Regions from separate parts of the Vibrio maritimus genome, predicted to be linked through region 1. Evidence: predicted binding sites of a transcription regulator. Region 1 holds the regulator's gene; each other region holds the start of a gene.

Region 1 (6,069 bases):
TGCTAAGCAGGGCTGGCTGTCCGTCATGATGCACTTTCGCGGCTGTGGGCCGAATCCGAATCGACTTGCCAGGGCTTATCATTCCGGTGAGATTGGTGACGCAAGACAGTTCATTGAGCTTTTGGATCATCGTTACCCAAATAGTAAAAAGGTTGCCATAGGCGTTTCCCTTGGCGGCAATATGCTCACCAACTATCTTGCTCACTATGGTAATGATACTAAGCTGAATGGTGCGACCGTCATCTCTGCCCCGCTCGACCTCGCAGCGTGCGCGAGACGTATAGAACAAGGCTTCTCTAAGGTCTATCGCTCTTACCTGCTCAGCTCAATGAAAAAGAATGCGCTTAACAAACTTCATCTACTGAGTGAAGTTCTCGGGCTGACCGAAGAGCGCATCAAGAACATGAAAAAACTCTACGAGTTCGATGATTTGATCACTGCACCTCTGCATGGATTCAAAGGTGCCGATGACTATTATCAGCGCTGCTCTGGTCTACCTCGCCTACGAGAAATCACGGTACCGACCCAGTTTATTCATGCCAAGGATGACCCCTTTATGACACACGAGGTCATTCCAACCTTTACACTTCCCAACCATATCGACTACCAATTGCTTGAGCGAGGTGGTCATGTCGGTTTTATGACTGGCAGTCTCAGGCGCCCGCGTTTTTGGCTAGAAGAGACCCTGCCAAGTTACTACCAGCATCTGATTGATTAGCCAAAAAGAGCAACCACACCATTTGTGAATCAGCAGTGGTATAATCCTGCGGTCATAGAATTGAGAGGTATTTATGATCATCCCATGGCAACAAATTGACGCAGATACGCTGGATAACCTTATTAAAGAGTTCGTGCTGCGCGAGGGCACCGACTATGGTGAGTCGGAGGTGTCGCTAGACGACAAGGTTCGCCATGTTCGCAGCCAACTCGAGAGCGGTGAAGCCGTCATCGTGTTCTCTGAGCTGCACGAGACCGTCGACATTAAATCTCGTCGCGCGCTGTAATTTTTCGGTAGCGACGTAAGTAGCTGCTATATTGAAAGGCTATTGAACTGAAATTGGCCCATAAGGTCTAACTCCTTATGTGAGTTAGCAAATTTATAACGACAATTACAAATACACAGGAAGTGTTATGTCAGCAAAACACCCGATCATTGCTGTAACGGGCTCCTCTGGAGCTGGAACGACAACAACGTCAGAAGCATTCCGCAAGATGTTCAACATGATGAGCATCAAGCCTGCGTTTATTGAAGGTGACAGTTTTCACCGTTTTACGCGTCCAGAGATGGATATCGAGATCCGCAAGGCAAAAGAGCAAGGCAAACACATCAGTTACTTTGGTCCTCAAGCCAACGATTTCCCAGCCCTAGAAGAGTTTTTTCGCAACTATGGGCAAAATGGTACGGGGCAGTTTCGCCGCTACCTGCATACCTTTGATGAAGCCGTACCCTACAACCAAATGCCAGGCACCTTTACCCCGTGGCAAGACCTGCCAGAAAATAGCGATGTACTATTTTACGAAGGCCTGCATGGCGGCGTCGTCGACGGTGATGTGAATGCCGCTCAGCACGTTGACTTGCTGATTGGCATGGTGCCTATCGTTAACCTTGAGTGGATTCAAAAGTTCGTGCGAGATACCCGCGATCGCGGTCACTCAAGAGAAGCGGTCACCGATTCGATTGTTCGTTCAATGGATGACTACTTAAGCTATATCACGCCACAGTTTTCGCGTACTCACATCAACTTCCAGCGTGTACCCACCGTCGATACCTCCAACCCGCTCAACGCCAAAGGCATTCCGAGCTTGGATGAGAGCTTTGTGGTGATTCGCCTACGTGGTATCAAGAATGTCGACTTCCCTTACCTGCTCGCTATGATTGATGGCTCATTTATGTCTCGCCACAACACCATAGTGGTCCCTGGGGGTAAGATGAGTTTTGCGATGGAATTAATCGTCAGGCCAATACTTCAACAGCTCATAGAAACTGGCAAAATAGGTTAGGTTTTGTGAGCCGAATCTCGATGATTTTTTATACCGTGATCATGTGCACAGTTTTGTATAGATAAATGGGCTTATGACACGATTAAAATCAAGAAAAGTGGCGCAAAAAAGGATACTATTTCTTTGAAACAGAAGATCGCTTGCGCCATCTTCAAAGTGCTTTTATGCTAGTAAGTCTTAACAAACGGGCTTGCTAACAAATATGGAAAGCAGCAAGCATACCCTGCAGAGGAAGTAAGATATATGGTTCTAGGTAAACCTCAAACCGACCCAACGTTAGAGTGGTTCCTTTCACACTGCCACATTCACAAGTATCCATCGAAGAGCACGCTTATCCACGCGGGCGAGAAAGCAGAGACGCTTTACTACATCGTAAAAGGTTCTGTAGCGGTACTTATCAAAGATGAAGAAGGCAAAGAGATGATCTTGTCTTACCTTAACCAAGGTGACTTCATTGGTGAACTAGGCCTGTTCGAAGAAGACCAAGAACGTACAGCATGGGTACGAGCAAAATCACCTTGTGAAGTTGCGGAAATCTCATTCAAGAAGTTCCGTCAGCTTATCCAAGTTAACCCAGACATTCTAATGCGCTTATCTGCTCAGATGGCAAGTCGTCTACAAGTGACTAGCCAAAAAGTAGGTGACCTAGCGTTCCTAGACGTAACGGGTCGTATTGCACAGACGCTACTAAACCTAGCGAAACAACCAGATGCAATGACTCACCCAGACGGCATGCAAATCAAGATCACTCGTCAAGAGATTGGCCAAATCGTTGGTTGTTCTCGTGAAACAGTAGGTCGTATTCTTAAGATGCTAGAAGAGCAGAACCTAATTTCTGCACACGGTAAGACTATCGTGGTTTACGGTACTCGTTAAGAGCGCGTCGCAAGATTTAAAAAGCCACCTTCGGGTGGCTTTTTTGTTTTTGGGGTTTGGTATTTTTGGAGACTACTGATGCGTACTCTCAAAAATTTTGTCCGCCGAAGCAGCAACAAAGCCTTGATAGTAACTGCCATCGGCTAACTGATAGCGCTTAGCAAACTCATAGAATCCACCAGGAATCACCTGATCACCATCAGTAAATGCCACGGACACTTTGTCTGCCATCGTCGAGGATTGCTCCAAAAGAACCTCTGGTGAGCCTTTTACCTCACCACCTGATTCATTTATCGCAAACCCTGCATCACGAAGGTGCTGGTTTACGCCAACGACCTCGGCAAAGCGATCAAGCTGGTTCACGCTCACCGTAAAGTGATTCGCGCCATAACCATGAGCGGCAAGCCATGAAGCGTACTCACTTTCTTGCGCCAGTGTTTGGAAGTCTTGATAGCTTAGATCCCACAAGCGGCCACCATATAAAAACTCAGCAGAAGATAGCTTAGCGCTGTCCACCTGAGCCACTAGCTTGGCCACGATATCTTGTAGCGATTTAGAGCACTCTTCTACTCGCAATTCACTGATAAACACCTTAGGAAGCAAAGCATTGCTATGTTCTAGGTGAATCGCGGTCAGCTTTTTGGATTCAAAATCGTAATGGCCACTCACCTCGTAACCAAGGTCTAGAAACGGCTTAGCCAGCGTGTCGATACCCAGCGGTGCAACATTAAAGGTTCGCAGAGCAATATGGTCATTGATGAGCGACTCATCTTCTCTCAGCAAGTCATGAACCTTGTGAGCTGAAGGACATAAGCGAGTAATGTAGTCTTGCCACAAATGGCCAAATAACGCGTCAACAGTCATATCCAGATCCTTATAGTTCAATGCCAGGGCTCAGCGTCGCAGGAAGAACGGTGTTATCGCCTTCCATCGATGCCATAGGGTAAGCGCAGTAATCCGCTGCGTAGAACGCACTTGGGCGAAGGTTGCCAGAAGCGCCCGGACCACCAAACGGCGCATCACCGCTCGCGCCGGTTAGCTGACGATTACGGTTTACAATGCCTGCTCGGATGTGGTCTGTGAAGTATTGCCACTCCTCATCGCGCTCTGAGATAAGACCTGCCGATAGACCAAATCGAGTGTCGTTAGCCAGTTCTACCGCTTGCTCTAGGGTCTCGTAGCGTAACAGTTGTAGCAGCGGCCCAAAGTACTCTTCATCAGGAAGCTCAGCGATATCTGTCGCATCTAGTAGTGCTGGGGTCACGAACGCCGCATTCAAGCGTTTTGCTTCGACTAAGCTCTTACCGCCTAGCTTCACCAGTTCAGCCTGCGCTGCAATAATATGGTCTGCGGCCTGCTCTGAGATCTGTGGTCCCATAAATGGTGCAGGCTCTGCAAACGGCTCATCAATGCGAATCTTCTTAATGGCTGACACTAAGCTTTCTACTAATTGATCACCTTTTTCACCAAATGGCACATAAAGGCGTCGTGCGCAGGTACAACGCTGTCCAGCACTGATGTAGGCCGATTGCAAAATGGTGTACACCGCTGCATCCACATCACCAAACGCTTCACTGACAACAAGTGGGTTGTTACCACCCATCTCAAGCGCCAGCATCTTGCCAGGTTGGCCCGCAAATTGACGATGAAGAATATGACCTGTATTGGCACTACCCGTAAACAACACGCCATCGATGCCCTTTGAATCAGCAAGAGCAATACCGGTTTCTTTACCACCTTGAACCAGGTTAATGACACCGGCAGGCAATCCCACCTCTTCCCAAATTTTCATCGCGATTTCACCCACCAGTGGTGTTTGCTCTGAAGGCTTAAAGACTACCGTGTTCCCTGCCAATAAGGCCGGTACGATATGACCATTCGGTAAGTGACCAGGGAAGTTATAAGGGCCAAACACTGCCATAACACCAAGGGGCCTGTGACGGAGGACAATTTGGTTTCCAGCAGCTTCGCGTTGGCTCTCGCCAGTACGTTGGTGGTAGGCACGAATCGAAATGGCAATCTTACCGGCCATTGCACCCGCTTCAGTGCGCGTTTCCCACAGCGGCTTACCGGTTTCTTTGGCAATCGCAATGGCGATCTCTTCACTACGCTCTTTAACCTTGTCGGCAAACGCCAGCACAATAGCCTCACGCTCAGCGAACGGTCTTTTTTTCCACTCAACAAACGCTTTACGAGCAGAAGATACCGCCTGCTCTACCTGCTCAGGTGTCGCCGATTGACCTTCCCAGATGATGTTATTGTCGTATGGCGACAGTGACTGAAACGCATCACCGAGACCTGCCACCCAGTTACCCGAGATCCATTGAGTTTGTTGAGACATAGTGAAATTCCTTTGGTCTTTGAAATGTGGCCGCTATTGGCGGCCATCTTATGCTTATTGCGATTTGTCTTATTGCTACTGATGTAGCGACGCGCTAAATGCCTATTGCGCCAACATGCGAACCATATCGCCCTCAGCAACATTGAGTGCATCGGCCGCTTCAGGAGACAGCAATACGGTGCCAGATTCCGCATCAAACGCGGCTTTAGCTGCCGTTGCGCGGAAGTGCTCAAATGAGGTGTTAGCAATCAGGTAGTCTTGCGAGCTGGTATGCTCAGATACCGATACCTTGGCACGGAATGAATCGCGCACCGCTTGGATATTGCGAAGGTCACATTCCACGGTTGGACCCGCATCGAAAATGTCGACATAGTTACGACAGGTAAAACCTTCGTTCTCAAGCAGTTTCAACGCCGGGCGCGTGTTCTCATGCACCTGACCGATAACCTCTTGAGCCTCTTTGCTCAGTAGGTTGATGTAAATCGGCAGTTTTGGCATTAAATCGGCAATAAAGCCTTTCTTACCAATACCAGTTAGATAGTCGGCTAAGGTAAAGTCGATAGAGAAGAAGTGTTCTTGAAGCCACTTCCAAAACGGAGAGTTACCCTCTGCATCCGACACACCACGCATCTCAGCAAAAATGGTCTTTGAGAAACGTTCTGGGTGCTCTGCCATCATCAAGAATCGGCACTTAGACATCAGGCGACCATTCAAACCACCACGAAACTCCGGACGCAAGAACAAGGTACAGATCTCGCTACACCCCGTGTAGTTATTACCAAACGTCAGTAGCTTCACCACGTTATTCACATTCAGCTTCGGTGATGAGTGCACCACAGTACTGATGTGAT
Region 2 (6,069 bases), 140 kb from region 1:
AGAGGCACCGATGTGCTTCCAAGATTCAGAAACGATAAATGAGAAATACTCGTTGTTAAACGTCGTAGTAGGGCTGCTAACTTTAGCCATGGTAATGTCCTCTGTATAAGTAGGAATACGTTTTTATGAAAACTATAGCTACTTTAAACCATGAGACGAAATCCAGAAGTAACATACTGGATGCTGTTACTTAAACTGTTACTCGTTTTGACGACACATCTCCCGTTTTCGCTGGCCTAAAACCAAAAAAAGCCGCTCAAATGAGCGGCTTTCTATCAGTCAGTAAACATCAAGAATTAAGCTTGACCTTTAACTTCTTTAAGACCGTTGTAAGGTGCTTTTTCACCTAGAGCTTCTTCGATACGAATTAGCTGGTTGTACTTAGCAACACGGTCAGAACGGCTCATAGAACCAGTCTTGATTTGACCTGCAGCAGTACCTACCGCTAGGTCAGCGATAGTTGCATCTTCAGTTTCGCCAGAACGGTGAGAGATTACAGCTGTGTAACCTGCGTCTTTAGCCATCTTGATAGCAGCTAGAGTCTCAGTTAGAGAACCGATTTGGTTGAACTTGATAAGGATAGAGTTAGCTACGCCTTTCTCGATACCTTCAGCAAGGATCTTAGTGTTTGTAACGAATAGATCGTCACCTACTAGTTGAAGCTTGTCACCTAGTAGTTCAGTTTGGTGCTTGAAGCCATCCCAGTCAGACTCGTCTAGACCGTCTTCGATAGAAACGATTGGGAATTGGTTAGCAAGCTCAGCTAGGTAGTGGTTGAACTCTTCAGAAGTGAAAGTCTTACCTTCGCCTTTCATGTTGTAGATGCCAGCTTCTTTGTCGAAGAACTCAGATGCTGCACAGTCCATAGCTAGAGTTACGTCTTTACCTAGTTCGTAACCAGCAGCAGCAACAGCTTCTGCGATAACTTCTAGAGCTTCAGCGTTAGACTTAAGGTTAGGAGCGAAACCACCTTCGTCACCAACTGCAGTGCTGTAGCCTTTAGACTTAAGAACTTTAGCTAGGTTGTGGAATACTTCTGCACCGATACGTAGACCTTCTTTAAGAGTCTTAGCACCAACTGGTTGGATCATGAACTCTTGGATGTCAACGTTGTTGTCTGCGTGCTCACCACCGTTGATGATGTTCATCATTGGTAGAGGCATAGAGAACTGACCAGCAGTACCGTTTAGCTCAGCGATGTGCTCGAACAAAGGCATGCCTTTAGCCGCTGCAGCAGCTTTAGCGTTTGCTAGAGAAACAGCTAGGATAGCGTTCGCGCCGAACTTAGACTTGTTGTCAGTACCGTCTAGGTCGATCATTACTTGGTCAACGTCAGCTTGAGCTTTAGCGTCTTTACCAACTAGAGCTTCAGCGATTGCACCGTTCACAGCTTCAACAGCTTTAAGAACACCTTTACCTAGGAAACGTGCTTTGTCACCGTCACGTAGCTCAAGAGCTTCGCGAGAACCAGTAGATGCGCCAGATGGAGCCGCAGCCATACCTACGAAACCGCCTTCTAGGTGAACTTCAGCTTCAACAGTTGGGTTACCACGTGAGTCGATGATTTCACGACCTAGAACTTTAACGATCTTAGACATTAATGTTTCCTCTCATTAAATATAAATGTCAAATTTAGGGCAGCCGCACAACCTTCGCTGCCGCCCGTATCCTTTTTACTCTTCTTCAGTACCGCGCTGGTACTCACCTGCTGCCTTAACAAAGCCAGAGAACAGTGGGTGACCATCGCGTGGTGTTGAAGTGAATTCTGGGTGGAACTGCGCAGCGACAAACCATGGGTGTGCTGGGTTCTCGATCACTTCAACCAGTTTCTTGTCTGCTGACAGACCAGAAACTTTAAGACCTGCTTTTTCAATCTGAGGACGAAGTACGTTGTTCACTTCATAGCGGTGACGGTGACGCTCGTGGATCTTCGCGTTGCCGTAAAGTTCGAAAGCTTTTGTGCCTTTCTCAAGGTGACATAGCTGAGAACCTAGACGCATTGTACCGCCAAGGTCTGAGGTTTCAGTACGTTCTTCAACTTTACCTTCACCATCAACCCACTCTGTGATCAAGCCTACCACAGGGTATTTCGTCTCTTTGTTAAATTCTGTTGAATGTGCGCCTTCCATGCCCGCTACGTTACGAGCGTATTCGATAAGCGCCACTTGCATCCCTAGACAGATACCTAGGTAAGGTACTTTGTTCTCACGTGCGTATTGAGCTGCGCGGATCTTACCTTCTACACCACGATCGCCAAAGCCACCTGGTACAAGGATAGCGTCTAGACCTGCTAGTGCTTCTTCACCTTTGCTCTCAACATCTTGTGAGTCAACGTACTTGATCTTCACGTTCAGACGGTTCTTAAGACCTGCGTGCTTAAGCGCTTCGTTCACCGACTTGTACGCATCTGGAAGCTCAATGTACTTACCAACCATACCGATAACAACTTCACCCGTTGGGTTCGCTTCTTCGTAGATAACCTGTTCCCATTCAGATAGGTCAGCTTCTGGAGCGTTGATGCCAAAGCGAGTACAAACAAGATCGTCAAGACCTTGCGATTTGATAAGCTGAGGGATCTTGTAGATAGAGTCTACATCCTTCATTGAGATAACCGCTTTCTCTGATACGTTACAGAACAAAGCGATCTTCTTACGCTCGTTTGCAGGGATCATGCGATCGCTACGGCAAACAAGAATATCTGGTTGGATACCGATAGATAGAAGCTCTTTTACAGAGTGCTGCGTTGGCTTAGTTTTCACTTCGCCCGCTGCTGCTAGGTAAGGAACGAGAGTCAGGTGCATGAACATTGCACGCTCACGACCAAGCTCAACCGCTAGCTGACGGATTGCTTCCATAAATGGTAGAGATTCGATATCACCAACGGTGCCACCAACTTCAACGATCGCAACGTCATGGCCTTCAGAACCAGCGATTACACGATCTTTAATAGCGTTTGTGATGTGTGGGATAACCTGAATAGTCGCACCTAGGTAGTCACCACGACGCTCTTTACGTAGAACGTCAGCGTAAACACGACCAGCAGTAAAGTTGTTGCGTTTTGTCATCTTGGTACGGATGAAACGCTCGTAGTGACCAAGGTCAAGGTCAGTTTCAGCGCCATCTTCCGTGACGAACACTTCACCGTGCTGAGTTGGGCTCATTGTGCCTGGATCAACGTTGATGTAAGGGTCAAGCTTCATCATGGTCACTTTAAGACCACGTGCTTCTAAAATTGCTGCAAGAGATGCTGCTGCAATACCTTTACCTAGAGAGGATACTACCCCGCCAGTAACAAAAATATAATTTGTCGTCATGTTTAACCTGAAGTTGGTTGAATGAGGGAAAATGGATTTCTTCTGGACGGGATGCAAATATACCAGAAGCCCTTTACCGCCACAACGTGAAACTTATCACATTCAAAATTTTTATTTTTTGCTTCAAATCAATAGTAGAAACTTACACCAGCGAGAAGTGGTTCACAAATCCGAGCTGTTTTCTTGTTTTTTTACATCATTCCAAAACGCATCTAGCTCGTTAAGGCTAAAGTCTGTCAATAACTTACCTTCGCCCGCAACACGGGCTTCTACACCCTTAAATCGGCGTGTAAATTTGTCATTGGCTTTTCGCAGCGCCACTTCAGGATCTTTCTTCAAGTGACGAGAAAGGTTCACCGCGGCAAACAACAAATCGCCCACTTCTTCTTCCAGTTTGTCTTCGTTTACATCGACTTGTATCGCTTCTTCAACGACCTCTTCGATCTCTTCTTGAACCTTCTCAACCACAGGCCCAAGTGCATCCCAATCGAAGCCAAATTTTGCGCAACGTTTCTGTATTTTGTTGGCTTTAGAAAGTGCAGGAAGCGACTGTGGTATTGAGTCTAGAATACTTTGCGCGGTTTTGCCTAGTTGCGCTTTTTCCTTCTCTTTCTCTGCTTCCCAGTTGGCGTTGATCGCCGCTTCATCTTCAAACTCGACGTCAGAAAAAACGTGCGGATGACGGCGGGTAAGCTTCTCGTTAAGCCCTTCAACTACCTCATTAAAATCAAACAGCCCCTGCTCTTTCGCCATCTGGCTATAAAAGATGACTTGGAACAGCAAGTCGCCCAGCTCTTCTTTTAGATTCGGCCAATCTTTGTTGTGAATCGCATCCACCACCTCAAAGGTCTCTTCGATGGTGTGAGGAACGATGGTTTCGAAGGTTTGCTTTCTATCCCATGGGCAGCCTTTTTCTTCGTCGCGGAGCTGCGCCATGATGGTGAGGAGTTGGTCTATGGGTTGGGTCATGTTGGGTTCCTGGTTACGACAAGGGCGAGTGTGGTAGCACTCGCCCTTGGTTGTGTTTTTTGGTTTGTTAGGGGTTGGGAGCGCGTGGTTTTACCCCCTCTAGCTCCCCCTATATAGGGGGAGAACTACGGGCTAGCTCCTATCGTCGCATCGCCTTGTAGAATAGGCTACGCGAGAGCGAGCCTGAGACTCCTCCCCTTACTAAGGGGAGGCTGGGAGGGGTAAAATCCACCGAACCTAAAATAGTACGCCCAACTACCCCAACCGCTTCACATTCATCACATCTTTAATCTGCTCAATACGCTTAGTCACGCGCGACAACACCTCAATATTGTTCACTTCCAGATCAAAGTCCATGATAGACAATTGACGCTTGTAATCACTGCGACTCTTCATGCTAGTCACCTTAATCTTTTCGTTGGTTAGCAAGGTCGTGATGTCTTTCAGTAGACCGCCACGCTCCATCGCCTCAACACGAATCGTTAAGATGTATGAACCAACAAATCCGCTGCCCCATACCGTATCGATAATACGCTCTGGTGCGTGATGACTAAGCTCTTCAAGCTGCTCACAGTCAGCGCGGTGCACTGAGATACCGCGCCCTTGGGTGATATAGCCTTTGATCTGATCGCCTGGAATTGGCTGACAGCAGCGCGCTAAGTGAGTCATTAGGTTATCGACACCTTCCACCACCACCGCATCTTTATGCGGGCGGCTTTGGGCGGGTGCTTTATTCTCAGACTCTTGCAGCCTTTCTAGCGCTTGCTGATCTTCTTCTTCCGCCGTTGGCTTGTTCACCAAAGCGTTGATGTGGTTGATGATCTGATTGATACGCAGATCGCCACTGCCGATACCGACATACAGCTCGTCCGCCGAGTTTACGTTAAAGCGCTTCAAGGCATATTGCTCAGCATCTTTGAGTGTCGCGCCGATCTTAGCCAGCTCGGCCTCAAGGATCTCTCGACCCGCTTCTAAGTTTTTCTCACGGCTTTGCTTTCTAAACCAGGCGTTGATCTTGGCGCGAGCTCGGCCAGAGTGGACAAAGCCAAGTGATGGGTTCAACCAGTCACGAGATGGGTTTGGCTCTTTGGCCGTGATGATCTCAACCTGATCACCCATTGTCAGCTTGTGAGTAAACGGAACGATACGTCCTGCTACCTTAGCGCCAATACAGCGGTGTCCCACTTCAGAGTGAATGTGGTAAGCAAAATCAAGCGGAGTCGCGCCCATTGGTAGGTCGACCACATCACCACGCGGTGTAAAGGCATAAACGCGATCATCAAACACCTGACTGCGAAGCTCATCGAGCATCTCGCCAGAGTCAGACATCTCTTCTTGCCAATCGAGTAGCTTACGCAGCCAAGTAATCTTCTCATCGTAACCACTGCGACCACCACTGCCGCCTTCCTTGTACTTCCAGTGCGCGGCAACACCCAACTCTGAGTCTTCGTGCATCTGTTTGGTACGGATTTGGATTTCAATGGTTTTGCCTTCAGGCCCCAGAATCACGGTATGAATCGATTGGTAGCCATTTGGTTTAGGGTTAGCAACGTAATCGTCAAACTCGCTAGGTAAGTGCTTGTATTTGGTGTGTACCACACCTAGAGCGGCGTAACAGTCTTGCAAACGCTCAGCGATGATTCGCACCGCGCGCACGTCAAACAGCTCGTCAAAATCCAGACTCTTCTTCTGCATTTTGCGCCAGATGCTGTAGATATGCTTTGGACGACCACTGACTTCTGCAAGGATGCTCGAGGCTTGCATCTCACTGGTTAGATCGTCAACA
Region 3 (6,069 bases), 360 kb from region 1:
GCGGGCGTGTGGATGGTTTAGATAGGCGTTTTATACCCCCTCTAACTCCCCCTATATTAGGGGGAGAACCTCGGGCTCGCTCCTATCGTCGCGTCGCCTATATTTTTGAATATAGGGCGATGCGCTAGCGAGCCAGTGGTTCCTCCCCTTAGTAAGGGGAGGCTAGGAGGGGTCAGGTCAATCGCGAAACCCCAAATCCCGCAAAGTAACTTAGTAAGCGCTTGGATCCGCCGTCTCGTCAGTTACTTCTAATGTATTCAATAGGTTGGTCAGTAAGCTTGATGCACCAAAGCGGTAGTGCATGTTGTCTGCCCAGTCTGCGCCTAGGATTTCGTCTGCCATTGCTAGGTAAGCAGCCGCGTCTTCCGCAGTGCGCACGCCACCAGCTGGTTTGAAACCAACGGTCTTAGCAACGCCCATATCGCTAATCACTTCTAGCATCATGCGAGCGTACTCTGGAGTCGCGTTAACTGGCACTTTACCTGTAGAGGTTTTAATGAAGTCAGCACCTGCTTTGATACAGAGTTCTGATGCTTTCTTAATTAGAGCTTCTTCTTTTAGCTCACCGGTTTCGATGATAACTTTCAGAAGAATATCGCCACACGCTTCTTTACACTGTTTCACTAGCTCGAAACCTACTTCTTCGTTGCCAGCGATAAGTGCGCGGTATGGGAACACCACGTCTACTTCATCTGCGCCGTAAGCAACTGCAGCCTTGGTTTCTGCTACTGCGATTTCAATGTCGTCGTTACCGTGTGGGAAGTTAGTCACCGTCGCGATACGTACATCTGGTGTACCTTGCTCACGAAGGGTTTTCTTAGCAATAGGAATAAAGCGAGGGTAAATACAGATCGCAGCTGTGTTACCCACAGCCGTTTTCGCGTCATGACATAGTGCGATCACTTTCTCGTTAGTGTCGTCGTCATTTAACGTGGTTAGATCCATAAGTTTTAGTGCACGTAGAGCTGCTGATTTTAAATCGCTCATTTCTATCTCCGGTCAATATATTCAATTAATTACCTGACAAACACGTCAGCAATAAATGAACGGACTTGGTTCCTTGAAGACTCGGCTCGGCAAATTCGCTGCCTCACCAATTGCTATCCCTGTCACCGCACAGTACCTGCTCGTTTAGATCACCTGATTCCTATCTGTGGTGAGAACTGGCTCTGGCTGAATAACTCATCAATTGTCTGTGTCATTACCTTAAACACACGATGAGTTACTGAGTAGCCTATACAGTATAGGAGTGATCTCAAAAACGGTAGTACCGATTAAAACGCAAACGGTTTGTATCTCAAAAAAGTTCCGTTGTCCATCATTCATCCCTTATCCCAAAAGGACTATTGAGGTTTTCTGGCCCCCAAAAACCAAAAAAGCCCCGCAGCAATTTCTTGCTACGGGGCGATTTAATACGGCGTCTATATACTAATTACCTTAACGCGAGCAATTACATGCCAGCAAGGCTTAGACAGAAACCAGCAATCGTTGCTGCCATCAAGTTAGATAGCGTACCTGCGATTACTGCTTTCACACCCATGCGAGCGATATCACCGCGACGCTTAGGTGCAAGGCTACCCAGACCACCTAGTAGGATTGCGATAGAAGAAAGGTTCGCAAAACCACATAGAGCGAATGAGATGATTGCTTTAGTTTTCTCAGAAAGAACAACTGGAGCTGCTTCACCTAGGTATGGTGCGAAGTTCGCGTATGCTACGAATTCGTTCGCAACCGTCTTCATACCGATGAACTCACCAGCGATTGTCGCTTCAGACCATGGCACACCAAGTAGGAATGCTAGTGGTGAGAAGATCCAACCTAGAATCATTTCTAGACGTAGCTCAGGCATACCAACCCAGCCACCGATGCCACCAAGCATACCGTTAACTAGAGCGATAAGACCGATGAATGCGATTAGCATTGCACCTACGTTCAGCGCTAGTTGAAGACCTGCAGATGCACCGCCCGCTGCTGCGTCGATAACGTTAGCTGGCTTGTCTTCACCTTCAGCTTGCATGCTGTGTAGTTGTTCTACTGGCTCGTCCGTTTCAGGCTTGATGATCTTAGCGAATAGAAGACCACCAGGTGCTGCCATGAAAGATGCTGCTACTAGGTACTCGATTGGCACGCCCATAGAAGCGTAACCTGCAAGTACACCACCAGCGATAGAAGCTAGACCACCACACATTACCGCGAATAGCTCAGATTGAGTCATCTTAGGTACGAAAGGACGTACAACTAGAGGTGCTTCGGTTTGACCTACGAAAATGTTAGCTGCTGCTGACATAGATTCCGCACGAGATGTACCTAGCGCTTTTTGCAGACCGCCACCAAGAATCTTGATAACCCACTGCATTACACCTAGGTAGTAAAGTACAGAAATTAGCGCAGAGAAAAAGATTAGTGTAGGTAGTACACGGAAAGCGAAGATGAAACCGCCGCCGCCGAATACTTCAAACATCTTGTCAGAAACAAGACCACCGAATAGGAATGACGTACCGTCGTTACCGTAGTTAATCACGCTAGATACAGCGTCAGAGAAGCTACGTAGGATCTCTTGACCCCAAGGTACGTAAAGAACGAATGCACCTAGTGCAAATTGGATAGCAAATGCGCCAGCCACAGTTCTGATATTAATAGCTTTGCGGTTATCCGATAGTAGTACTGCGATTGCAATAAGCACTACCATACCAACCAGGCTCATAAACAGGCTCATAGTTTATGACTTCCTTATATAATAAATTTGGCGTGTAACAAAAATTGAAGCTCAAAAGCGGGGGCGATTATACAAACCCACAGAAAAGAAAGTAGTACCCCCCTCACACTTTCGTTCTGAACACATGGGAGATACACTGAGATTTGTGATCGATCTCACAATTGAGCTCTGCAAACGTTTTCGAATTCACAATTTAAGTCAATTTTAATCACAAAATTTAAACGTAGATTTGCTATTGACATCCAATTGTGAGGCAACCGTTTGCTCGGATTCATTTCTCAACTCAATTAAAGAAGATAGCACCAAACTTATCATTTTAGGCTCATTAGGACTGCCCTGATAACCACTTAATGGCATATCAGGTGCGTCTGTTTCTATTAACAAACTTTCCAAAGGCAAAGCCGCTATCGTCGCGCGTGTTTTCTTTGCTCTTTCGTAGGTAATGACACCGCCTACGCCAATTTTTAAACCCAGTTTTACGAAGTCCATCGCTTGTTGCAGACTGCCACTAAAGCCATGTACAACTCCGCCATATTTCGGCTGAGTTTGTTTAAGTAATACCACAAGGTCTTGATGAGCCTTTCGACAATGGAGTAATACTGGCAACTTGCAGTGGTTGGCTAACTTTATCTGAGCTTCTAGAACCTGCTTTTGAAAGGCTTCACCTACACGACCCTGATAAAAGTCGAGCCCGCACTCGCCAATCGCCACACATTTTTCTGGAACCTGTTCCTCAACCCGTTGAGCGAGTCGCTCGAGACTGCTTTTCGTAACACCATCCAAAAACTGCGGATGAAAGCCTAATGCATAATGGATCTGGTCGTAGTCTGTCGAGAGCTTTCTAATTCGCTCCCAATTCGCTTCATTGATCCCAGGGACAACAATTTTCTGTACACCAGCGCTCTTCGCATCGAGAAGTACCTGTTGGATCTCTTTTTTATCCGCAAGTAGATCGAGATGACAGTGACTATCTATCATCGCGGTTGGGCTCTTTTTTGTATGGAACGCAGCTGCGTTTGTTCTCTGGAGTGAGACCGAGAGAGGCACACCATTCGTCATACTTCTTTAGCCATTTCTTCATTAACTTCAACATCATGACTCCAAAAAAAAGGTGTAATCGATTGCAGCATTTAGCGCGTCGCGCCACGCTATACAAAGGATAGCTGCAATAGTTAGAGTTTTGTCACTAAGTTGTGACTTATACCTCAATGCTGCCATGCAAAGCGTTTTTTTTGCACAAGCAAACGATAAAATGGCACGCATTGTTTGTAAACTGTTCGGTTTGCTTGTGGCTGGCCAGATCATGTTTTTACAAACGACTACTTTCTAGGCAAGTTATTTTGGATACGCCTAGCCTATCGAATCGTCAATGATGCCCCATCATTCGACACTATAAGGGAATTGATCGTGAAAAAAACTATTCTAAAAATGTCTGCACTCGCAGTGGCAGTTACTTCATTTGGTGCATTCGCAGCAAAACCAGCAGTGGTTTACGATACAGCCGGTAAATTCGACAAATCATTCAACGAAGCCGTGTTCCAAAATGGTGTAAAAGTCTTCAATGCAGATAAAGGCATTAAGGTACGTGAATTTGAACCACAGAATGAAGCACAGCGCGAACAAGGTCTGCGCCGTCTAGCGAGCCGTGGATTCACACCAATCGTTGCTGTTGGCTTCAACATGGCTTCAGCGGTAGAAAAGGTTGCCACTGAATTCCCAGACATTCAATTCACGATCATCGACATGGTGGTTGATAAGCCAAACGTGCAATCTATTGTATTTAAAGAGCATGAAGGTTCATTCCTAGTCGGCGCACTTGCCGCTAAAGCATCAAAAACTGCGAAGGTTGGCTTCGTAGGTGGCATGGACATTCCGCTAATTCGTAAGTTTGAGTGCGGCTACCGCCAAGGTGCGAAATACGCAAACCCACAAATCGAAACCTTCCAAAACATGACAGGCTCTACGCCAGCAGCATTTGCTGACCCAGCGAAAGGCTCTGAGCTTGCTAAATCTCAGTTCTCTAAAGGCGCGGACGTTATCTACGCAGCAGCAGGCGGCACAGGTATGGGTGTTTACCAAGCAGCGAAAGATGCGGGCAACTTAGCTATCGGTGTTGACTCAAACCAAAACCACCTACAACCAGGCACTATGCTGACGTCAATGGTTAAGAAGGTAGGCGTTGCCGCTTACAACACGTGGGAAGAAGCTGAGCAAGGTAACTGGGAAGCAGGCATCAAGGTGCTAGGTCTTAAAGAAGGTGCGGTTGAGTGGGCATACGATGACTACAACAAAGATCTAATCACACCAGAAATGAAAGAGTACCTAGACGGCCTTAAAGCTGACATCGTATCAGGCAAGATCGCCGTTCACGACTACATGTCTGACAACACGTGTAACATCTAACCTCATACACTCAGAATGAAAACCTATGTTGTAGTTATTTATCAATAACCTAGGTTCAAATATAACAACGCCGCTGCCTAAAAACAGCGGCGTATAATTATAAGGCAGTATCTAGTGACACATGGACAATCTATTGCCATCGAACTCAAGCAGATCGATAAGCGATTTGGCGCGGTGCACGCCAACAAGTATATCGACCTGAAAGTTCCACAAGGCACGATTCACGGCATCATTGGTGAAAATGGTGCAGGCAAGTCCACTCTTATGAGTATTATTTACGGTTTTTACCACGCAGATGCAGGCGAGATGACCGTCAATGGCGAACGTTATAAGCCAGCGAACTCTCAGGAAGCGATCAAGGCAGGCATCGGCATGGTGCACCAACACTTTATGTTGGTGGAGACTTTTACCGTACTCGAGAACATTGTTCTCGGCGCTGAAGATGGATGGAAGCTACAAGAAAGCCTTGGCAAAGCTAAGAAGAAACTCAAAGCACTGGCCGAAGATTATGGCTTGGAGGTCCCTTTAGACGCCATAGTTGGCGAGCTTCCGGTAGGTCTTCAACAGCGAGTGGAGATCTTAAAGGCGCTCTATCGCGGCGCGAAGATCTTGATCCTCGATGAGCCAACGGGCGTGCTGACACCTCAAGAAGCGGATCACCTATTTAAGATCCTCGACAAACTGCGCCAGCAAGGCACCACCATTATGATCATCACGCACAAACTGCGTGAAGTATTGGCGATCACCGATAACATCTCCGTCATGCGCCAAGGGGCGATGGTGGAACATGTGGTCACCGCCGACACCAATAAAGAGCAACTGGCTGAGCTGATGGTAGGACGCAAAGTTCGCCTCAAAGTCGATAAGTCAGAAGCCAATCCGAAGAAAGAGCTGATTAAAGTCGATAACTTACAGTACTTTGATGACGCAGGCGTCGAGCGCGTGAAAAG
Region 4 (6,069 bases), 300 kb from region 1:
CGACGCTACCGTCGCAGTGCTTATCAACTTCCTTTACACAATGAGCACTTGTTGAGAGACATTGGCTTAGACAAAGAAGGTCGTCCTCTAGGTCGTGTCGCTGCACCTCAAGTTGTCGCTAAACGTAAAGCTCGTCATCTTCGTCGAGAATTACAGTCGCGAATAGCTACGTAAACCAAGGCGGGTAGTACGACTACCCGCCGACTATCAGAATATCGAGAAATATCTAATGAGTTGTGGTAGATATTCTCAATACCTAAGTTTAGGGGCATGGATTAGAATACTGTGCCCCTATTAATTGAAGCTCTTCTAGTAATTCATTTGAAAGCGTAACGTCGATACTGTCTATATTGCTTTTTAACTGAGTGAGATTTGTCGCTCCAATTATATTCGAAGCAACAAATGGACGTTGATTGACGAAAGCGAGCGCCATTTGCGCGGGATCTAAACCATGCTTATGAGCGAGCTCGACATAAGCTTGTGTTGCTTCGATGCCCTGCGGCGTAAAATAACGGACGAAGCGTTCAAATAGACTACAGCGAGCGCCTGTGGGCTTTTGTCCATTAAGATATTTACCGCTCAAGCAGCCAAAAGCGAGGGGAGAGTAGGCGAGCAGCTCGACGCCTTCATGGTGGCTGATTTCTGATAAACCCACCTCAAAACTGCGGTTCAGTAGGTTGTAAGGGTTTTGAATTGAGATGATTCTCGGTAGATCGTGCTTTTCAGCGAGCTTAAGGAGCGTCATCACCCCCCATGGGGTTTCATTCGAGACACCGATATAACGAATCTTTCCAGCTTTGATGAGCTCATTGAGCGCCTCTAGCGTTTCAATAAGTGTGACTTCCTCATTGCTTTCAGGGTAGGGGTAATTGAGCTGGCCAAAGCAATTGGTTTTCCGTTGTGGCCAGTGCAATTGGTACAAGTCGATATAGTCAGTCTTCAAGCGCGTTAAGCTGTCATCGATCGCTTGGTGAATGTTACGTCGATCTAAGCTCATATTATCGCGGATGTAAGGTACGTTACGTGGGCCTGCAACCTTGGTGGCGACAATAACTTTTTGGCGCTTGTCTGAGTGAGATAACCAGTCGCCGATATAGGACTCCGTCAATCCCTGAGTTTTTTGTTTAGGTGGGACGGGATACATCTCTGCGGTATCAATGAAATTGACGCCACGCTCAACGGCATAATCCAACTGGTCAAATGCATCTTGTTTGCTGTTCTGTTCACCAAAGGTCATGGTACCTAAACAGATTTTGCTCACTTCGAGCGAAGAATGTGGGAGCTTGTGGTATTTCATTGAGCCATCCTTGCTTGTCGTTGTTTGATTCCACTATACCCCGTTTTTATAAAAGATCTGTTCAATAAATGCGCAACTAGCCACTTATTGGCTAAACTGAGAGTTATCAGTAAAGCATTATCCACAAAAGAGAAGGAGGTGGACTATGCAAAAGCATCAGCTCGATCGATGGTTACATGGACACCACAAAGATTCTTATAAACCGCCTAGAGTGTTCGTAATTGGTTGTGCTGATATTTCACACTATCTACTTGCAGTGGAATACAAGCACAAACTTGAACCGATCAAAGAAGACGATGAGCCGATCCATTACGAGTCTTTAGACTCGGTAAAAGAAGCTCTGACCCGTCTAGGCGTCGAGAAAGCATATTTGCGACTTCATAATGCCTATGATGAGTGCGGAAGCGCTGAGATGAACCGGTATTGCGACATTGAACTGAATCTGCATTGAAAACCAGGGCAGATGTTAGACGAAATAAGTATCTAGTATGTAGCTAGTAAATTTTGCCCTGAGGTAAAAGCCTCGAGGTAGGGTTTTGATTGGCTGTCCGCTCGCACCATAAGCTTCGGTTTTAGCGCGGCTGTTGGCGGCTTTCGGGCGTATTTGTAATACCTCGCCGCTTCTGGCTGTTATTTGGTTGACCCCGCCAAGCGCGATAAGATCCATCAACTCTTCCCAGTCATTGCGCAGCAGCGTCTCTTCTTCTTCTGACGGGCTCCAGATAAGTGGAGAACCCACTCGTCTCTCTGCGACCGGAATTTCACGTTCACCTTCAACTGGCAGCCATAGCACGCGAGATAGTTTGTTTCTGATGTGACTCGTTTCCCAAGTCAAACCTGTGATGCCAGTCAAGGGCGCAACACACACAAAAGTTGATTCTAGAGGTTTACCGTTGTAGCCGACAGGAATGCTCTTTAGCTCGACACCGATTTCTGGAAAGTCTTGAACCGGCTTACTGCCAGCCGTGGCACCAAGATGCCATTCGAGAAGTTGTCCCACCCAGCCTTTATCTCGTTTGAGATTTTCAGGCACTTTCATATTTGCTTGCTCGGCAAGTTCGCCAAATGACACACCTGCGATGCTGCGAGCACGTTCGAGCAGTTCTGATTCTGTAGCTGGAGTCGTTTTCATGTTTGCTAGTACAGTTGGCTGGATAGACGAGATTGAGTTTACCACGTTAGCGTATTTGTGCTCTGTACAAAAAGAGATCACTCTGGTGGAAAGTTGATCTATTAATGACTTATCCACAGGTGGGATGGTAAATACCGGTGATTTATCGACTTCTGTATAAATAATCAGTGGTATTGTGCCTATAAAACACTTGATATATCAGGGTTTGTATGAATCTTATCAAATTCGATGTGGATAATTTAGCTTGTGGTTGATCTTTAACCGATCTGATCTCTTCGTTAATTTTTAAATCGCCAGTTCAAAAACTAATGATCAATGTTAATTTAAGTTACTGAATTTATGGTGGTAAAATTTAATTGGTGCATTATTGGCTTTTCTAGGGCTTTTATACTAAGTTGAGTTTTTCCTAGAGATCAAAGATTCTGCACACAGTTATTCACAGAAAAGGTGAATAAATGTGGTCTAGGTCTCATTGCTATGTTGATAACTGGCGTTTTGTTCGAATCTTATCCAATGGTTCTCAAAGAACTGGGAATTGTTCAAATTTACACATCCTTAAGTTTGCTCAAGTTGGGGATATGTGGAAAAATCAAGGTAATGAAAATTTAATTGAGGTTGGCCAGTGATAGATGGCGATGGTTACCGACTGAATGTTGGTATTGTAATCTGTAACAACCATGGTCAGGTCTTCTGGGCTAAACGATACGGACAACACTCATGGCAGTTCCCTCAGGGCGGTATTGACGAAGGTGAATCCCCTGAAGAGGCCATGTATCGAGAACTGTATGAAGAGGTGGGGCTCACTAAGAACGACGTCAAGGTCGTTGCGGTCAGTCGCCATTGGCTAAGATATAAGTTACCCAAGCGCTTGGTTCGCTGGGATTCGAAACCTGTCTGTATTGGGCAAAAACAGAAATGGTTTTTACTGCGTCTGGATTGTGATGAATCCAAGATCAACATGCAGCGCGGTAATACCCCTGAGTTTGATGGTTGGCGTTGGGTGAGCTATTGGTACCCAGTAAGACAAGTCGTTTCTTTTAAGCGTGATGTCTATCGCCGAGCGATGAAAGAATTTGCATCCTTGGCAATGCCGTTTAAGGAACGAAAATTTAAAGGCAAAAGAAAGCATCGAAGAGGGTAAGTATGCTATCGCAACTAAGGGATATAGTTGAGCACGTTTCAAAGGTTGAAGACGTGCATGCGGCCCTCGAGATGTTAGTACAACAAACATGTGCAGCCATGAACACCGAGTGCTGCACGATTTACCTTGCTAACAAAGATAAGCAGCGCTTAGAGTTGATGGCCACTCAAGGCCTCACCTTTGAGGGTGACACAATCCAAATCGGTTTTGATGAGGGCTTGGTGGGGTTGGTGAAGCGTACAGCAGAGCCTATCAACTTAGCCGAAGCTGCTAAACACCCTGCTTTCAAGTTTTTCCCAGAACTTGGTGAGGATGTCTACCACTCCTTCTTAGGCACACCAATTATTCATCGCAAGCAAGTACTTGGCGTATTGGTCGTGCAACAAAAAACATCCCGTCAGTTTAGTGAAATGGAAGAGTCTTTCCTTGTCACGCTGGCTGCGCAGGTTGCGGTTTTGATAGCCCACGCTATCGCTCAAGGACATGGATTCTTTGACGACAACGCAGTCCCTGTGATTAAAGGTATTGGCGCGTCATCCGGTGTGGCCATAGGCCCGATTTGGTGGGACAACACTCAGCCTGATCTTAGTGATGTTTTTCCCGCCTCTACTCTTGATGTTGCTAGAGAGCAAGAGCTTCTTTCTGTGGCGATTGAGAATGCGCTGGCCGATTTTAAGCGTATGCGTAAAAAGCTCGATCTCGAGCTGAACAAAGACGCGTTAGCCATATTCGATCTCTTTACCCACTTGCTCAACGATCCTATGTTGAGAAATGATCTCAAGGCGCAGATTCAAAAAGGCGATAAGGCCGATTGGGCCTTACGACAAGTGGTTGAGAGTTACGCTAATCGCTTTGCAAAAATGTCTGACGTCTATCTACGTGAACGTGCGCAGGATGTGAAAGAGCTTGGACAGCGCCTGCTGTTTTTCTTACATGATACTGAATACCCGATTCATGAATTTAGTGAGCCGGTGATCTTTGTCGTTCGAGAACTCACCGCCTCGATTCTCGCTTCTATCCCTAAAGAACAACTGCTCGCAGTCGTCTCTCTTGAGGGGGCTGCCAACTCGCACGCAGCGATTTTGTCGCGTGCAATGGGTATTCCTGCTGTAATGGGCGTAAACACCAACCCTGCACTGCTTAGTGGCAAGCTCGGTATCGTTGATGGGTACAGCGGTGAAATATTCCCAGACCCGAGCCATGAATTGCTCTCTGAATATCGTGAGTTGGTAACGGAAGAATCTGAGTTGTCTCAGATGGTGGAGTCAACCGCGGGGCTAGAAGCTGCTACCAAAGATGGTCAGCGTATCCAAGTGATGCTCAACGCAGGTTTGAGTGCCGATACCAGTATTTCTATTAATAAGAACGTAGACGGTGTTGGATTATATCGAACCGAGATCTCGTTCTTGCTTCAGCAGCAGTTTCCATCTGAGGAAGAGCAGCTACATCAGTATCGTTCTGTCCTGAGTGCTTATCCAAGCAAGCGAGTTGTGATGCGAACGCTAGATATTGGTGGAGATAAAGCGCTGCCGTATCTGCCAATTGATGAAGACAACCCATTTTTGGGCTGGCGTGGTATCCGCTTCACACTGGATCACCCTGATATATTCCTTATTCAGATCAGGGCGATGTTGCGCGCCAGCGTCGGCATTGATAATTTGAGTATCCTCTTGCCCATGGTGTCGTCGGTGCAAGAGTTTGATGATGCCGCGACATTGATTGAACAAGCTTATCAAGAGGTTCTCGTTGAGCACCCTAAGGTGAAGAAGCCGGAAATAGGTGTGATGATCGAAGTGCCCTCTATGCTCTACATCTTGCCGTTTATGGCTGAGCGGGTCGACTTTGTCTCGGTGGGAACCAATGATTTAACCCAGTATCTGCTAGCGGTTGATCGAAATAATGCTCAGGTTGCCGACATCTACGAAACCTTGCATCCATCCGTATTGGCAGCGATGAAACATATATTTGCAACCTGTCAGTCTTATCATCTACCTGTTTGTATTTGTGGTGAGCTTGCAGGCGATCCTATTGGTGCACTGCTGCTTGTTGGTTTGGGGTATGACACGTTAAGTATGAACACCTCAAACGTTGCTAAGGTAAAGTATTTGCTTCAACAAAGCTCGCTTGATGAGCTTAAGCAACTTGCTGACAAAGCGCTGATGCAACCTTATGGTAAAACCATCTACAATCAGATGCGCGAATACTTCGAGAATAAAGGGCTCGCGGGCTTTATTCGTGCAGGCAAATTTTAACTTTACTATTTTGGTCGTTTTGTGAATTACGAATTAATACTGCTTTTGTTGCTGCTTGGCGCTGTAGTAGGGACCATGTCTGGTCTTTTAGGGATTGGCGGTGGACTTATTGTGGTGCCCGCACTGGCGTTTTTGCTGCCGAAGTTTCACATATCCAGTGATGTGGTGATGCACATTGCGTTGGCTACTTCGCTTGCCTCTATCATTATTACCTCTGGCTCTTCTGCGCTGAATCACCTCAAATTGG

What was found. Region 1 encodes CRP, which controls carbon source genes, mostly activating them, when cyclic AMP is high. Its sites were predicted from a motif close to TGTGANNNNNNTCACA; they were not measured.
Region 2: LY387_RS02020 (CTP synthase) is a predicted target of CRP. The motif match lies at 3,400-3,415, and genes of this name have one in related genera.
Region 3: LY387_RS02985 (NupC/NupG family nucleoside CNT transporter) is a predicted target of CRP. The motif match lies at 2,861-2,876, and genes of this name have one in related genera.
Region 4: rppH (RNA pyrophosphohydrolase) is a predicted target of CRP. The motif match lies at 2,886-2,901, and genes of this name have one in related genera.

The regions. Positions count from the first base shown of each region.
Region 1 is NZ_CP090438.1:291,535-297,603, reverse strand. Features, by position in the region: gene LY387_RS01350 (hydrolase) at 1-718, shown strand, start outside; gene LY387_RS01345 (YheU family protein) at 792-1,004, shown strand; gene LY387_RS01340 (phosphoribulokinase) at 1,132-2,001, shown strand; gene crp (cAMP-activated global transcriptional regulator CRP) at 2,245-2,877, shown strand; gene LY387_RS01330 (DUF1338 domain-containing protein) at 2,950-3,741, opposite strand; gene astD (succinylglutamate-semialdehyde dehydrogenase) at 3,752-5,218, opposite strand; gene astA (arginine N-succinyltransferase) at 5,321-6,069, opposite strand, start outside.
Region 2 is NZ_CP090438.1:426,562-432,630, reverse strand. Features, by position in the region: gene LY387_RS02030 (Ldh family oxidoreductase) at 1-90, opposite strand, end outside; gene eno (phosphopyruvate hydratase) at 297-1,598, opposite strand; gene LY387_RS02020 (CTP synthase) at 1,674-3,314, opposite strand; gene mazG (nucleoside triphosphate pyrophosphohydrolase) at 3,477-4,283, opposite strand; gene relA (GTP diphosphokinase) at 4,539-6,069, opposite strand, start outside.
Region 3 is NZ_CP090438.1:651,554-657,622, reverse strand. Features, by position in the region: gene deoC (deoxyribose-phosphate aldolase) at 211-987, opposite strand; gene LY387_RS02985 (NupC/NupG family nucleoside CNT transporter) at 1,451-2,716, opposite strand; gene LY387_RS02980 (TatD family hydrolase) at 2,921-3,694, opposite strand; gene LY387_RS02975 (DUF5363 family protein) at 3,684-3,809, opposite strand; gene LY387_RS02970 (BMP family lipoprotein) at 4,124-5,119, shown strand; gene LY387_RS02965 (ABC transporter ATP-binding protein) at 5,234-6,069, shown strand, end outside.
Region 4 is NZ_CP090438.1:589,531-595,599, forward strand. Features, by position in the region: gene LY387_RS02670 (hypothetical protein) at 1-174, shown strand, start outside; gene LY387_RS02675 (NADP(H)-dependent aldo-keto reductase) at 263-1,297, opposite strand; gene LY387_RS02680 (DUF6482 family protein) at 1,443-1,748, shown strand; gene mutH (DNA mismatch repair endonuclease MutH) at 1,764-2,429, opposite strand; gene rppH (RNA pyrophosphohydrolase) at 3,052-3,570, shown strand; gene ptsP (phosphoenolpyruvate--protein phosphotransferase) at 3,573-5,822, shown strand; gene LY387_RS02700 (sulfite exporter TauE/SafE family protein) at 5,844-6,069, shown strand, end outside.